DNA from 2 places in the Nocardioides sp. NPDC087217 genome. Region 1 is predicted to be linked to the other one. Evidence: riboswitches for the same ligand, from Rfam matches in the RefSeq annotation. Region 1 holds a riboswitch; the other holds the start of a gene.
The links. A riboswitch is a leader RNA that binds a small molecule or an ion and turns the genes downstream of it on or off. The one in region 1 is predicted to bind cobalamin.
Positions count from the first base shown of each region.

Region 2: another riboswitch for cobalamin. It lies ahead of ACIO3S_RS27810 (prenyltransferase/squalene oxidase repeat-containing protein); the one in region 1 lies ahead of ACIO3S_RS16445 (ribonucleotide-diphosphate reductase subunit beta).

Region 1 covers NZ_JBIUZB010000003.1:447,920-454,779, forward strand. The annotation lists gene ACIO3S_RS16440 (ribonucleoside-diphosphate reductase subunit alpha) at 1-1,073, opposite strand, end outside; gene ACIO3S_RS16445 (ribonucleotide-diphosphate reductase subunit beta) at 1,073-2,071, opposite strand; cobalamin riboswitch at 2,223-2,440, opposite strand; cobalamin riboswitch at 2,530-2,714, shown strand; gene ACIO3S_RS16450 (FecCD family ABC transporter permease) at 2,825-3,844, shown strand; gene ACIO3S_RS16455 (ABC transporter ATP-binding protein) at 3,841-4,680, shown strand; gene ACIO3S_RS16460 (ABC transporter substrate-binding protein) at 4,677-5,771, shown strand; gene ACIO3S_RS16465 (CbtB-domain containing protein) at 5,925-6,140, shown strand; gene ACIO3S_RS16470 (CbtA family protein) at 6,140-6,860, shown strand, end outside.
Region 2 covers NZ_JBIUZB010000010.1:99,862-106,721, reverse strand. The annotation lists gene gatA (Asp-tRNA(Asn)/Glu-tRNA(Gln) amidotransferase subunit GatA) at 1-839, shown strand, start outside; gene gatB (Asp-tRNA(Asn)/Glu-tRNA(Gln) amidotransferase subunit GatB) at 836-2,329, shown strand; gene ACIO3S_RS27820 (NYN domain-containing protein) at 2,459-3,223, shown strand; gene ACIO3S_RS27815 (hypothetical protein) at 3,234-3,881, opposite strand; cobalamin riboswitch at 3,927-4,071, shown strand; gene ACIO3S_RS27810 (prenyltransferase/squalene oxidase repeat-containing protein) at 4,137-5,210, shown strand; gene ACIO3S_RS27805 (hypothetical protein) at 5,204-5,827, shown strand; gene ACIO3S_RS27800 (CbiQ family ECF transporter T component) at 5,824-6,860, shown strand, end outside.

The DNA of each region.
Region 1 (6,860 bases):
TGCTTCTGCAGGTAGTCGTGGTAGCCCATCACGCCCAGCCCGAGGCTGCGGGCCTTCTCGGTGTAGCGCACCGCCCGCTCCAGACCACGGATGGTGCGGGCCTTGCGCAGGAACGCCTCGGCGACCGCGTCGAGGAAGACGGTCGCGACGTACGCCGTGTCCTGGTCCTTCCACTCGTCGTAGGTCGAGAGGTTCAGCGAGGAGAGCACGCAGGTGTAGGAGTGGTCCTCGTCGGAGAAGAGGGTGATCTCCGAGCACAGGTTGGAGGCCTTGTTCTCCAGCCCGTTGGCCTTGTAGGACTCGGTCTGGGCCGCGTTGACGGTGTCGACCTTCCAGATGTAGCCCTTGCCGAGCACGACCCGGATCTTCAGCACCCGCTGGTAGCGCTCCAGAGCATCGCGATCCCCGGCCAGCATCCGGTCGATGAACGCCTGGCTGAAGATCCAGCCGATGTTCTTGTTGGCGGGCTCGCGGAAGATCAGGTCGGCGAGCTCGTAGAAGTCCGGGTGGTCCACGGGCAGGTAGCCCGCCCAGGAGCCGCGGCGGGTGGCGCCCTGGCTGATCTGGTTGGTCATCTCCACGAAGTTGCAGAAGACCGGGACCACGCCGTTGGCCTTGCCGTTGTCGCTGAACTTCGCGCCGCGGGGCCGGACATCACCGAGGTACGCCGAGGTCCCGAACCCGTTCTGGGAGAGGATCGCCGCCTCCTTGAGGGTCTCGTAGAAGCCCCACACCGAGTCCTCGACGTACGAGCCCTCGCACGAGACGGGCAGACCCCGGTCGGTGCCGAGGTTGGACAGCACCGGCGTCGACGGCGAGAGCCAGCCGTTCCAGATAGCCTCGAAGAACCGCTCCGTCCAGGAGACGCCGTCCTCGCGGGGGTACATCTCGTCGGCGAGGTCGCCGGCGGTGCTGGCGATGGTCTCGTAGCGCTCCCGGACGCTCTGGTCGGCGACGGTGTACTTGGCCTTGAACATGGCATAGCCCGCCGTGGTCATGAAGGCGGGCACGACGCCGTCGGCCTGCAGGGCCTTGCGCTCGGCGGAGAGCGCCTCCCAGTTGCTGTTGCTCATTAGAAGCTGAACTCCGTCTCGCCGATGTTGCGGTTGTATTCGTTGCCGGTGACCTGGAAGAAGTCGTGGAACTGGGTGCCGTTGATGCCGCTGTAGAACCACTCGGCGATCGGGTTGGCCTCGACGTTGAACAGCGGCTCCATCCGCATGTTCTCCAGGGTCATGTCGATGCGGGACCTCACGAAGGTCTCCAGGTCGGCCTGGTCGATGCCGGTGATCGGCCCGTGGTCGAAGAGCATCTCCACGATCCGGGCCTCGTGGGCGTAGAGGTGCTCGGCGACGCCACGAACCCTCGCGAAGAGGTCGTCACGCTCGGCCTCGAACTTGTCGGCCGGGACGGTGGCGGCGTACTCGTCCAGGGTGGTGTTGAACAGCCAGGCGCCGCCGGTGGCGTGCAGGTTCTCGTCGCGGGCGGAGAAGTTGATGCCGCTGATCACGTTCTGCAGCAGATTCTTCCCGCCGGACTGGAAGTGTTTGAGGAAGGCGAAGTTGGAGTAGAGGACGCAGTTCTCCATCAGCGTGAAGACGCTCAGCGCGTAGAGGAGGTCCTCGTCGGCGATCGCGTCCCACACGAACTGGATCCGCTCGGCCAGCACCGGGTCGTTCTTGTAGGAGTCGTAGAACTCCTCGGTGTCGATCATCAGCACCTTGTTGAGCTTCGCGTAGAACGGCGCGTGCATGTTCAGCTCGGCGAACGAGAAGGCGTTGGCCATCATCTGGACCTCCGGACGCGGGAACGCGTGGAAGATCCGGTCGCCCCACACCTCACCGCCGAGGATCAGCTCGTAGATGGTGAACAGCTTCAGCGTCGTCTTCACCGCCGCCTGCTCGGCGTCGGTCATGTTGACCAGGAAATCCTGCTTGTCGTTCTCGACCGGGATCTCCTCGGCGGTCCAGAAGATGCTCCGCTGCTTCTTGGCCAGGTCCTCGGCCATCGGATAGTCGAAGACGTACGCCGACTTCTCGGTGCGGATCGGTAGACCCTCGGTGTCGATCAAGCCCATGCCCCTTGCTCACGCGGGCCCCGCGGCCCGCTGGATGTCTCGTGCATCCGTGCCGGGGCAGGGAGGACGACGGCAGCGCGCCCGGGCGGACCCGGTCACGTGGTGCTCGCTCGATCCCCTGACCTTCCCTCGAGGTCGCGGACCCCACCATGAGGTGGGCACTGGCAGGTCTTCGGACTCGTGGGCGTGGTCGTGCTGGTCCTAGTGGCCGTCGCTTCCCAGGGGCATGGCTTGCTCCCAGTGCTTCGTGACGGCGGTCGTTCCCACTCACCGCTGCGGGGCAGTCCCGGACTCGCACCGGGTTCCCTCTTGCCTCTCCCGCCCCGTCGCCGAGGTGGGAGAACCAGCTGCGAGGACCACTATATGCGGGAATTACATCAATGCAACTTCCTAGATCTTGTGCTTCGCCGTGTCGTCGGAAACATCCCCGGCACCGGTTCGACGACCCGTGCTAGCCTCTGCGCCGAGTCGAACGCATCCTGATGGATGCCAGGGAACTCCGGTGTGAATCCGGGACTGGCGCGCAGCGGTGAGGGCGACGGCGACGCTAGGCAGCCACTGGGGAACGGGTCCCTGGGAAGGCAGCGTCGCCGGTTGAACCCGAGTCCGAAAACCTGTCGGCTCAGACGTTCGTCACGGCCCTCGCGACCAGGGTCCAGAGGACCTGAGAGGCCGAACTGCGTGCAGACGCCGTGCCGCGAGACCCCCACCCTGATCCCGAGCCCCGCCGGTGCCGGGAGGCGGCGGCTGCCGTTCGTGCCGCTGGCCGTCGGGCTGCTGCTCGCCGCGACGCTCAGCGCCGTGGCGTCCCTGGCCTTCGGCTCCGAGCGGATCCCTCTCGGCGAGGTCGTCGCGGCCGTCGTCGACCGGCTCCAGGGCGACGCACCGGGGAAGTGGGACGTGATCGTGTGGGAGCTGCGCGTCCCCCGGGCGCTGATGGCGCTCGCCGTCGGCGCGGGTCTGGCCGTGGCCGGTGCCGGCATGCAGACCCTGGTCCGCAACCCGCTCGCCGACCCGTTCCTCCTCGGGATCAGCTCCGGCGCCTCGGTGGGGGCGACGGCCGCGATCACCACGGGCGCGCTGGCCGGTCTCGGCGCCTACGCCGTCTCCGGCGGCGCCCTGCTCGGAGCCGTCGGCTCGGCGCTGCTGGTCTGGCTGGTGGCCACCGCCCAAGGTGGGCTGACCCCGATCCGGCTGGTGCTCTCCGGGGTCGTGCTCTCCTCGGGGCTCTCCGCCATCGCCTCGTTCCTGGTCTTCATGAGCGATGATCCGCGCGCGGCGGACTCGGTGATGTTCTGGATGCTCGGCAGCGTCGGCGGTGCCAGCTGGGAGAAGCTGTGGCTGCCCGCGGCACTCAGCCTCGTCCTCGGTCTCGGGATGCTGGCTCTGCACCGCTGGCTGGACGCCCTCGCCGCAGGGCCTGAGACCGCTGCCGCGCTCGGCGTGAACGTCGCGGCGCTGCGTACGACTCTCTTCGTCGCTCTGGCGGTGCTGGTCGGGATCCTGGTCGCGGTCAGTGGTGGGATCGGGTTCGTCGGTCTGATCGTGCCGCACGCGGCCCGGCTGCTCGTGGGCGCGCGGCACCGGGTGGTGCTCCCGGTCGCGGCCCTGGCAGGTGGGGTGTTCCTGCTGTGGGTCGACGTGCTCGCCCGGCTGGTGGCACGCCCGCAGGAGATCCCGCTGGGGGTGGTCACCGGCGTCGTCGGCGCGCCGCTGTTCCTGCTGCTGCTCGGTCGCGGTCAGTATCGGTTCGGCGGTGACCGATGAGTGGGTCGCCGGCCGCGCTCCGGCTTCGCGGGGTCTCAGCGCGGCTGGGCCAGCGCGAGGTGCTGCGCGACGTCGACCTGGACGTGCCGGTGGGCGCCCGCCTCGGCATCGTCGGCGTCAACGGCGTGGGGAAGTCGACGCTGCTGCGGATCCTCGCCGGGGTGCTGCGGCCCAGCACCGGCCAGGCCTGTCTCGCCGACGAGTCCGGACAGCTCCAGGAGACCGCCCGGATCGGCTCGCGCGAACGCGCCCGCCGGCTGGCGTACGTCCCCCAGGAGGAGGTCGCCTCCGCCGAGCTGCTCGTCGGGGAGATGGTCGCGCTGGGCCGGGTGCCCCGCACCCGGCCCTGGTCGCGAGGCGGGCGCCAGGAGCGGGAGATCGTCCGGGCGGCCCTCGACGCCGTCGGCCTCGCCGACCGCATCGACGACCCGTGCGACCGGCTCTCCGGCGGCGAGCGGCGCCGCGCGGTCATGGCCCGGGGCCTCGCCCAGGAGAGCCCGGTGATGCTCCTGGACGAGCCCACCAACCATCTCGACGTCGCCTGGCAGCTGCGGCTGCTGCAGAGCGTCGCCGAGCGGGCCGAGACCCTCGTCGCGACCATCCACGACCTCGACCTGGCGCTCCGCTCCTTCGACCGGCTCGCCGTCCTCGGCCGGCCCCGAGGCAGTGACCCCGACAGCGGCCCGGCCACCGTCGTCGCCCACGGGCCGCCGGTCGAGGTGCTCGACAGCATCCGCGTGGAGCACCACTTCGGCGTCGGCTCGGTCCAGGTGCCGCACCCACACCTCGACCAGCCCCACCTGCTCATCCATCCTCGGAAGGACCGATCCGCATGAACCAGCGCATCACCCGCCACGTACGCCCCGGCCTCGGCTGCCTCGCCGCGCTCGCGCTCGGCACCACGATCCTCACCGCCTGCGGGACGGCGGAGAAGGCCGCCGAGGAGGCCGGCCAGGACGCGATCACCGTCGAGAACTGCGGCGAGAAGCTCACGGTCGACCAGCCGGTCACCGAGCTGTACGCCTACGACGGCGGGATCATCTCCATCGCCCTGGCCGTCGGTGCCCGCGAGGAGCTGGTCGCGGTCACCGGCCTGGCCCGGGACCAGCAGCTGCTCGAGCTCGCCTACCCCGAGGACAGGGTCGACGAGCTCGAGATCGTGGGCGACGACCATCCGACGCTGGAGACGGTCCTGGCCCTCGACCCGCAGCTGATGTTCGCGGGCTGGGGCTACGGGTTCAGCGAGTCGCGGAACCTGATTCCCGAGATGGTGCAGGAGCGGGGCATCGAGACCTACCTGCTCAGCGAGACCTGCCGGCAGGAGGACGGTGACCGCGGCACCATGGACGCCTGGACGGCGCTGCGTACCGATCTGCTCAACATCGGCGAGCTGACCGGCCACGACGCGACCGCGAAGAAGGTCGTCGCCGACATCGAGGAGCGCCGCGCGGCCCTGGAGAGCGCGCCGAAGCCCGACGAGGAGCCGACCGCGTTCCTCTTCGACTCCGGCACCGACGCGATCTTCACGTCCGGATCCTTCGGGGGACCGCAGGCGATCTTCGACACCGCCGGAGTGACCAACGCGACCGCCGACGTCGAGGACACCTGGACCGAGGTCGGCTGGGAGCGCTTCGCTGCCGCCGAGCCCGACGTCATCTACTTCGTGGACTACCCGGGGCAGTCCTACGAGGAGAAGGTCAAGGTGCTCAAGGCCAACCCGGCCTCCCGCGACCTCCCGGCCGTCAAGGAGAACAGGTTCGTGAACCTGCCCTACGCGATGTGGGTCTCCGGCCCGCTCAACATCGACGCCGCCGAGTGGGTCCGGCGCTCGCTGGAGCACTTCGGTCTCGCACCCGAGTCCGGGATCGAACCGAGGCTCGACATCGCCGATCTCACCAACCTCGTCGGCAACGAGTGGCTCCGCTGAGATCCCGCTATAGTGCACGCAACGGACATGAGGAAGCCGGTGGAACTCCGGCACAGTCGCGCTACTGTGACATCGCCCCGCGGCGGTGGAGTCAGACCCGAGTGTCCGTCCAACCCCAACGAACAGGGACGCAGGTATCCCTGAGGAGGACATATGTCGCAGCACGCTGTGGCGCCCGTCGCCGGCGCCGACCTTCCCACCATCCCGCTCCGTGAGCTGGCCCCCTGGGCGCTCTTCTTCGGTCTGCTCGGTCTCCTGGTGCTCTTCTTCATCAGCGCCGACCAGGGCGCCGTCTCGATCCCGTCCGGCACGCTCATCCACGAGTGGGTCCACGACGGTCGTCACCTGCTCGGCTACCCCTGCCACTGATGAGCCCGCGTGCATTTCTCGTACGCGGCCTCCTAGCTGGACTCCTCGCCGGCGTCGTCACCTTCCTGGTGGCGTACGCCGTCGGTGAGCCGCAGGTCGGTGCTGCCATCGCGCTGGAGGAGGCCGGTGGCGACGGGCACTCGCACTCGCATGCCGCCGAGGGCTCCGAGGCCGGTGAGGAGGAGGCCGCCGAGGTCTCCCGCACCAACCAGAGCACCTGGGGGCTGCTGACCGGCACCCTGGCCGTCGGCGTCGCGCTCGGGGGCATCCTGGGGCTGGTCGCCGCATTCGCTCTCGGGCGGATCGGACGGCTCACGCCGGGACAGTCGACGGCCCTCGTCACCCTGATCGGGTTCGTCGCCGTCGCGCTGGTGCCCTTCCTCAAATATCCGGCGACCCCGCCGGCGGTCGGCAGCGGCGACACCATCGGTGTCCGCACCGCGGTCTACTTCGCCTTCCAGGCCCTCTCGGTCGTGGCTGCCGTGGTGGTGACGTACGCCGCCGTGCGGCTGCGCGGACGGTTCGGCACCTATCTCGCCGTGGTCGGCGCGATCGCGGCCTACCTGGTCGTGATGGTCGTCGCCGGGGAGCTGTTCACGACGGTCAACGAGGTCGGGGACTTCCCCGCCGACACGTTGTGGTTCTTCCGGCGGGCATCGCTGATCACGCTCGCCACCATGTGGGGTGTGATCGGAGTGGCACTGACCGGCCTGGTGATCA
Region 2 (6,860 bases), on a different contig from region 1:
CCGTGCTCGACTCGGCGCTCCTGCACGAGCTCATCGGGGGTCACGACCCGCTCGACTCGACCTCCACCACGACCCCGGTGACCGGGCTCGTCGACGCCGCCCGTGCCGGCCTGACCGGTGACCTGAAGGGCGTCAAGGTCGGCGTCATCAAGGAGCTCGCCGGCGAGGGCTGGGCGCCCGACGTGATGCGCAAGTTCAACGAGTCGGTCGACCTGCTCACCAAGATGGGCGCCGACGTCGTAGAGGTCTCCACGCCGAGCTTCCAGCACGCGATGGCGGCCTACTACCTGATCCTGCCGGCGGAGTGCTCCTCCAACCTGGCCAAGTTCGACGCGATGCGCTACGGCCTGCGGGTCACCCCCGACGGCGACCCGTCGGCTGAGGACGTCATGAAGGCGTCCCGCGACGCCGGCTTCGGCGACGAGGTCAAGCGCCGCATCATCCTCGGCACCTACGCCCTGAGCAGCGGCTACTACGACGCCTACTACGGTCAGGCGCAGAAGATCCGCACCCTGATCATCGAGGACTTCAAGAAGGCCTTCGAGCAGGTCGACGTGCTGGTCTCGCCGACCTCCCCGTCGACCGCGTTCCCGCTGGGCGCGAAGCTCGACGACCCGCTGGCCATGTACGCGCAGGACCTGGCCACCATTCCGGCCAACCTGGCCGGCACGCCCGGCATCTCCATCCCGGCCGGGGTCTCCGACGTGGACGGGTTGCCCGTCGGCGTACAGCTCCTGGCTCCGGTCCTGGAGGACGCCCGTCTCTACCGCGTCGGTGCCGCCCTCGAGGGCGCTGTCGGCCAGGTGCTCTCGATCGACAAGCTGGAGGTGGCCCGATGACCGAGACACTGGTCGGTTTCGACGAGGTGCTGGAGCGCTACGACCCCGCGATGGGCCTCGAGGTCCACGTCGAGCTCAACACCAACACCAAGATGTTCTGCGGCTGCCCGGCGACGTTCGGCGGCGAGCCGAACTCCCAGGTCTGCCCGACCTGCCTCGGCCTGCCCGGCTCGATGCCGGTCGTGAACGCCAAGGCCGTGGAGAGCGCGATCCGGATCGGCCTCGCGCTGAACGGCTCGATCGCGGAGTGGTGCCGGTTCGCCCGGAAGAACTACTTCTACCCGGACATGCCGAAGAACTTCCAGACCTCGCAGTACGACGAGCCGATCGTCTACGACGGCTACCTCGACGTCGAGGTCGAGGGGGAGACCTTCCGGGTCGAGATCGAGCGCGCCCACATGGAGGAGGACACCGGCAAGACCACCCACATTGGTGGCGCGACCGGCCGCATCCACGGCGCCGACTACTCGCTGGTCGACTACAACCGGGCCGGCATCCCGCTGATCGAGATCGTCACCCGCCCGATCCTCGACACCGGTGCCAAGGCACCGCTGGTGGCGAAGGCCTACGTCGCCGCGCTGCGCGAGATCCTGCTGGGTCTGGGTGTCTCTGACGTACGCATGGACCAGGGCTCGATGCGCTGCGACGTCAACCTGTCGCTGTCCCCGAAGGGTTCCGGCAAGCTCGGCACCCGCACCGAGACGAAGAACGTGAACTCGCTGCGCTCGGTCGAGCGGGCCGTACGTTTCGAGATGTCGCGCCACGCCGGGATCCTCGACGCGGGGGAGGCGATCTTCCAGGAGACCCGCCACTTCCACGAGGACACCGGCACCACCTCGGCCGGGCGGGCGAAGTCGGACGCCGACGACTACCGCTACTTCCCCGAGCCCGACCTCGTCCCGGTCGCGCCGTCGCGCGAGTGGGTCGAGGAGCTGCGGGCGAGCCTGCCGGAGCGCACCGCTGACAAGCGGGCCCGCCTGCAGGTCGAGTGGGGCTACTCCGACCTGGAGATGCGTGACGTCTGGGCCGCCGGGGCGCTGTCGCTGATCGAGGCGACGGTCGCCGAAGGTGCCTCCGCACAAGCCGCTCGCAAGTGGTGGATGGCCGAGCTCTCCCGCAGCGCCAACGACCGTGGCGTCGAGCTCGCCGAGCTCGGTGTCACCCCGGTGCAGGTCGCCGAGGTGCAGAAGCTGGTCGACGCCAAGACGCTGACCGACAAGCTGGCCCGTCAGGTCTTCGAGGGCCTTCTCGCTGGTGAGGGCACGGTTTCCGAGATCATCGACGCCCGCGGGCTCGCCGTGGTCTCCGACGACGGCGCGCTCGGCGCAGCCGTCGACGAAGCCATCGCCGCCCAGCCCGCGGTCGCCGAGAAGATCCGCGGCGGCAACCAGGCCGCAGCCGGTGCGCTCATCGGTGCGGTCATGAAGGCGACCGGCGGCAAGGCCGACGCCAAGCGTGTCCGCGAGCTGATCCTGGAGAAGCTCTCCTGACTCACGCCGAGTCGGCTCGTTCTGACAGCAAACTCCGCCGAGTCGGCGCGTCATGACGCGCCGACTCGGCGGTGGTTTTGGTCAGGATGAGCCGACTCGGCGATGGGGTGCACTGGCAGACTGTCCGGCGTGACCGTGACCGAGCCCTTCCGCATCGCACTGCTCATCGACGCCGACAACGCGCCTGCCTCGAAGATCGACGACATCTTGAACGACCTGGCCGAGTACGGCGAGGTGACGATCCGGCGGGCCTACGGCAACTGGACGAAGTCCGAGCTCAAGGGCTGGATCGAGGAGCTGCACGACGCCGCGATCAGGCCGATGCAGCAGTTCGACCTGACCGCGCACAAGAACGCCTCCGACATGGCGCTCGCGATCGACGCGGTCGAGCTGCTGCATGCGGCGATCCCGGACGCGTTCGCGCTGGTCTCGTCCGACTCCGACTTCACTCCGCTGGTGCACTACCTGCGAGAGAAGGGTCGCGCGGTCTACGGCTACGGCCGGGAGAAGACGCCGGCGCCGTTCAAGAGCGCCTGCACCCGGTTCACGGTGGTGGAGAAGCTCGGCGGCTCCGAGGAGGAGACCGAGGCCGATACCGAGCCCGGGACCACGCGCACCCGCAAGCAGTCGTCCTCGGCGACCAACGGCCAGGCGTTGAAGCGCAATGCCCGGCTGATCCAGCTGCTGCGCAACTCCATCGCCGCGGCCGCCGACGACGACGGTTGGGCCCTGGTCGGCACCGTGGTCTCCCGCATCCGCAACCAGTCCTCCGAGGACCCGCGCAACTACGGGTACGCCACCTGGACCAAGCTCATCAAGGCGATCGACCTCTTCGAGCTCAAGGACGAGGGCACCTCCGCGATCGCGGTCAGCGACAAGCGCACCAAGAAGTGACGTACGTCTTCTAGGGCTTGGCCACCGAGTCCTCGGCTGCTTTCGGGCGGGCGCACTTGATCCCCTTGGGCACGGACCCGTGGAGGTGCTTCAGCGCGGCCTTGAAGTCGCGGCAGCGCTCGGTGTCCTCCTCCTTGTTGCGGGGGTAGCCGATCGCCGCATTGACCCCGCCCATGTCGAGGGCGTCGGCGAGCGGGTTGATGTCGCGGGCGACGGTCCAGTACCACCGCGAGATCGGCGCGCTGTAGTCCAGCGACCGGGCGAGCTCGGGACGGCGGCGCAGGTCGATGTCGAAGTAGGCGCCGGCGTCGGTGTAGTTGGCCTCGCCGGTCAGCTGGATGTAGCCGCGGCCGGTGAACTTCCGCTTGTCGCGGCCCTTGGCGTCGTGGTGGAAGGAGCTCTCGTTGGCGAGCGTGGTCAGATACGCCGCCTGCCGGTAGGCGGTGGTGATCCCGGCATCGGCCATGGCGCGGTTGAGGCTCGGCAACCCGGTCTCGACGGTGCTCCGGTCACCGACCTTCTCGCCGAACATGGCGACCAGATCGGCGTACGTCACCGATGTCCGTGCCTCCTGCGCGCCGGCCATCGTGGTCGGGGAGAGGGCGAGAAGGGTGGCCGAGATCGATGCTGCGACAAGGCCGAGAATCCTGTGGCGCATGGGGACAGAGTGACTGCTCGGCGGCGATCCCGCAAGAGGCCCCCGCCCGGCATAGGATGGGGCGTCTCAATCAACACACGCCGTGGTGGGGGAAGCCGGTCGAATCCCGGCGCTGACCCGCAACCGTAGGCCCAGGCACCGAGAGTGTCCTGAGCGAGCCGGAGCACCTGCCGACGGACGCGTACTGACCTGACGCTGTCGTGGAAAGCAGCGGGTCGGCCCTGGGCCTTCCCGACGAACAGCGCGGAAGGAACCATGAAGAAGACCGTCCTCGGTGGCATCGCCGCCACCCTCGCCCTCACCTCGCTCGCCGGCTGTGGCGAGAAAGCCGTCGAGGAGGGGGAGAAGCCCACCTACGACGCCAAGGTGTCCACCTCGGTGGCCGACTGGCTCGTCGCCCAGGCGCCGGAGGGCGTGGCCCGCAACGCGCAGTACGGCACCGATGACTTCGGGCTCAGCGCCGACATCGGGATCGCGCTGGCGGAGGTCGGCGGCTACGACGAGGAGATCTCCACGATCGCCGCGGCGGTGATGGAGAACAAGAAGGCGTACACCTCACCCGGGTTCGGCACCGTCACCTCGGCCGGCGCCACCGCGAAGGCGCTGGTCCTGCAGCAGAACGTCGACGCCTCCGACCCCGGTCTGCTCAAGCAGCTCGAAGGCACCGTCGCCGAGAACGGCCGTATCGCCGACGAGCTCGACCCCAAGAACAAGGAGGCGGCCGACTACTCCAACACCATCGGACAGTCGTACGCCGTGTGGGCGCTCAACAACGCCGAGAGCAAGGAGGCCGCGGCCGCGACGGAGTTCCTGGCCGGGCAGCAGTGCGAAGAGGGATGGTTCCGGGTCACCTTCGCGGCCGACCCCACCGCCGCCGACCAGACCTGCGACGCCGACCCGAAGGCCGTCCCAGACGCCGACGCCACCGCGTTCGCGCTGATCGCCCTGTCCGGCGTCGCGTCCCCGGAGGCGGAGAAGGCCGTCGAGGCCGGCGTCGACTGGCTGAAGGAGACCCAGGCGGAGGACGGATCGTTCAAGGCGGCCACCGGCAACATCGCCAACTCCAACACCACCGGCCTGGCCGGGTGGGCGTTCGGTCGCGCCGGTGAGACCGACGCCGCGGAGAAGGCGGCCAGCTGGGTCGCCGACCACGTGGTGACCTGTGGCGACGACACCGGCGCGGTGGCCTATGACGACGCCGCGCTGACCGAGGGCAACACCAAGGGCCTGACCAAGGAGTCCGAGGGGATGTACCGCCTCGCCGCGGCCCAGGCGCTGCCGTCGCTGGTCTTCCTGCCCAAGGATGCGACCGCGAAGAGCTCGTGCTGATCCTGCGGTCCGCTGCGGTGGCTCTGGCGTTCCTCGCCGGGGCCACCGCCCCCGTCTTCACGTCCGTCTCCGCCGTCTCCGCGTCGTCCGCTCAGGCGTGCGACGGGGTCACCGTCGTCGTCGAGCCCAACGCTCTGGGCGGCGACCCCGAGGTCACCTGTGTCCAGCCCGAGGAGGGTGACACCGGCGCCGACCTCTTCGAGAAGGCGGGACATCCACTCACCTATGTGACCTCGATGCCCAGCGTCGTATGTCGCATCGATGAGCGGCCGAAAGCCGCCGGTTGCGCCCAGATGCCGCCTGCTGACGCGTACTGGTCGCTGTGGATCAGCGACGATTCGGGGGCCTGGAGCTATGCCTCCAGAAATGTTACCGAAATCAGCGTGACCTCCGGGCAGGGTGTTGCGTTCACGTGGATAGACGACGATGTCGTTACCGCTCCGGCGACGGAGCTTGGGGATGCTGTGGGGGCGCCCTCAAGCCCGTCGCCGGAGTTATCTCCGGAGGAGCCGACGGATTCGGCCTCCGAGACCGAGCATCTGCCCGCCTGGGTCGCGCCCGCGGGGATCGTCGCACTCTTCACCGTCGCCGGTGCCGTGTGGTGGCGCCGGCGATGAGCACCATGTTCCGGGCGGCCGCGGTCGCGCACCTGCCCCGTGATCTGCACCCCGTCGCCTGGTGGGTCTGGGCGATCGGCATGGCTGCGTACGCCTCCTTCACCATCAACCCGCTGCTGCTCCTGCTCGTGGTGGGGGTGGTGTCGGTCGTGGTCGCCGCCCGTCGTGGCGAGCAACCGTGGGCGAAGGCGTTCCGGCTCTACATCGGTCTCGCGGTGTTCATCGTCGTGACCCGGGTGCTCTTCCGGGTGCTGCTGGGCGCCGTTCCTGGCCACGTGATCCTCGACCTGCCCGAGATCCCGCTCCCGGAGTGGGTGCTCGGGATCCGGCTGCTCGGGCCGCTCACCCGCGAGGCGCTGCTGGCCGGTCTCTATGACGGGATGCGGCTGGGCGTCATCGTGATCTGCGTCGGCGCGGCCAACGCGCTGGCGAACCCGAAGCGGCTGCTGCGCTCGCTGCCGCCGGCGCTCTACGAGGTCGGCACCGCTGTCGTGGTGGCCGTGACGGTGCTGCCGCAGCTGGCCGAGTCGGTGCAGCGGGTGCGCGCCGCGCAACGGCTGCGTGCCGGTGCGACCGGAAACGTCAGGCGCCTGCGCCGCTTCCTGGTGCCGGTGCTCGAGGACGCCCTGGAGCGGTCGATGGCGCTGGCGGCGGGCATGGACACGCGCGGCTACGGACGTACGGCCGGCGTCCCGGTCGCCACCAGGCGGATCACCTCGGCGCTCATGCTGGTCTCGCTCGTCGGGCTCTGCGCCGGCGTCTATGCGGTGCTGGACGGCACCACGCCAGGCTGGCTGGCCGCCACCATGCTCGCGCTCGGCGTCGGCGCCGCCGCCGGTGGGCTGGCGCTCGCCGGCCGCCGGGTGACGCGGACCGTCTACCGGCCCGACCGATGGCGGTGGCCGGAGGTCGTGGTGGCTCTGAGCGGGATCGTGGTCGGCGCCGTGGGCTGGTGGGTCGCCCGCTACCAGGTCCCGGTCGCCTTCCCGGGGGTGAGTACCGTCCCGGACGTCACGCTGATCGCCATGGCCGG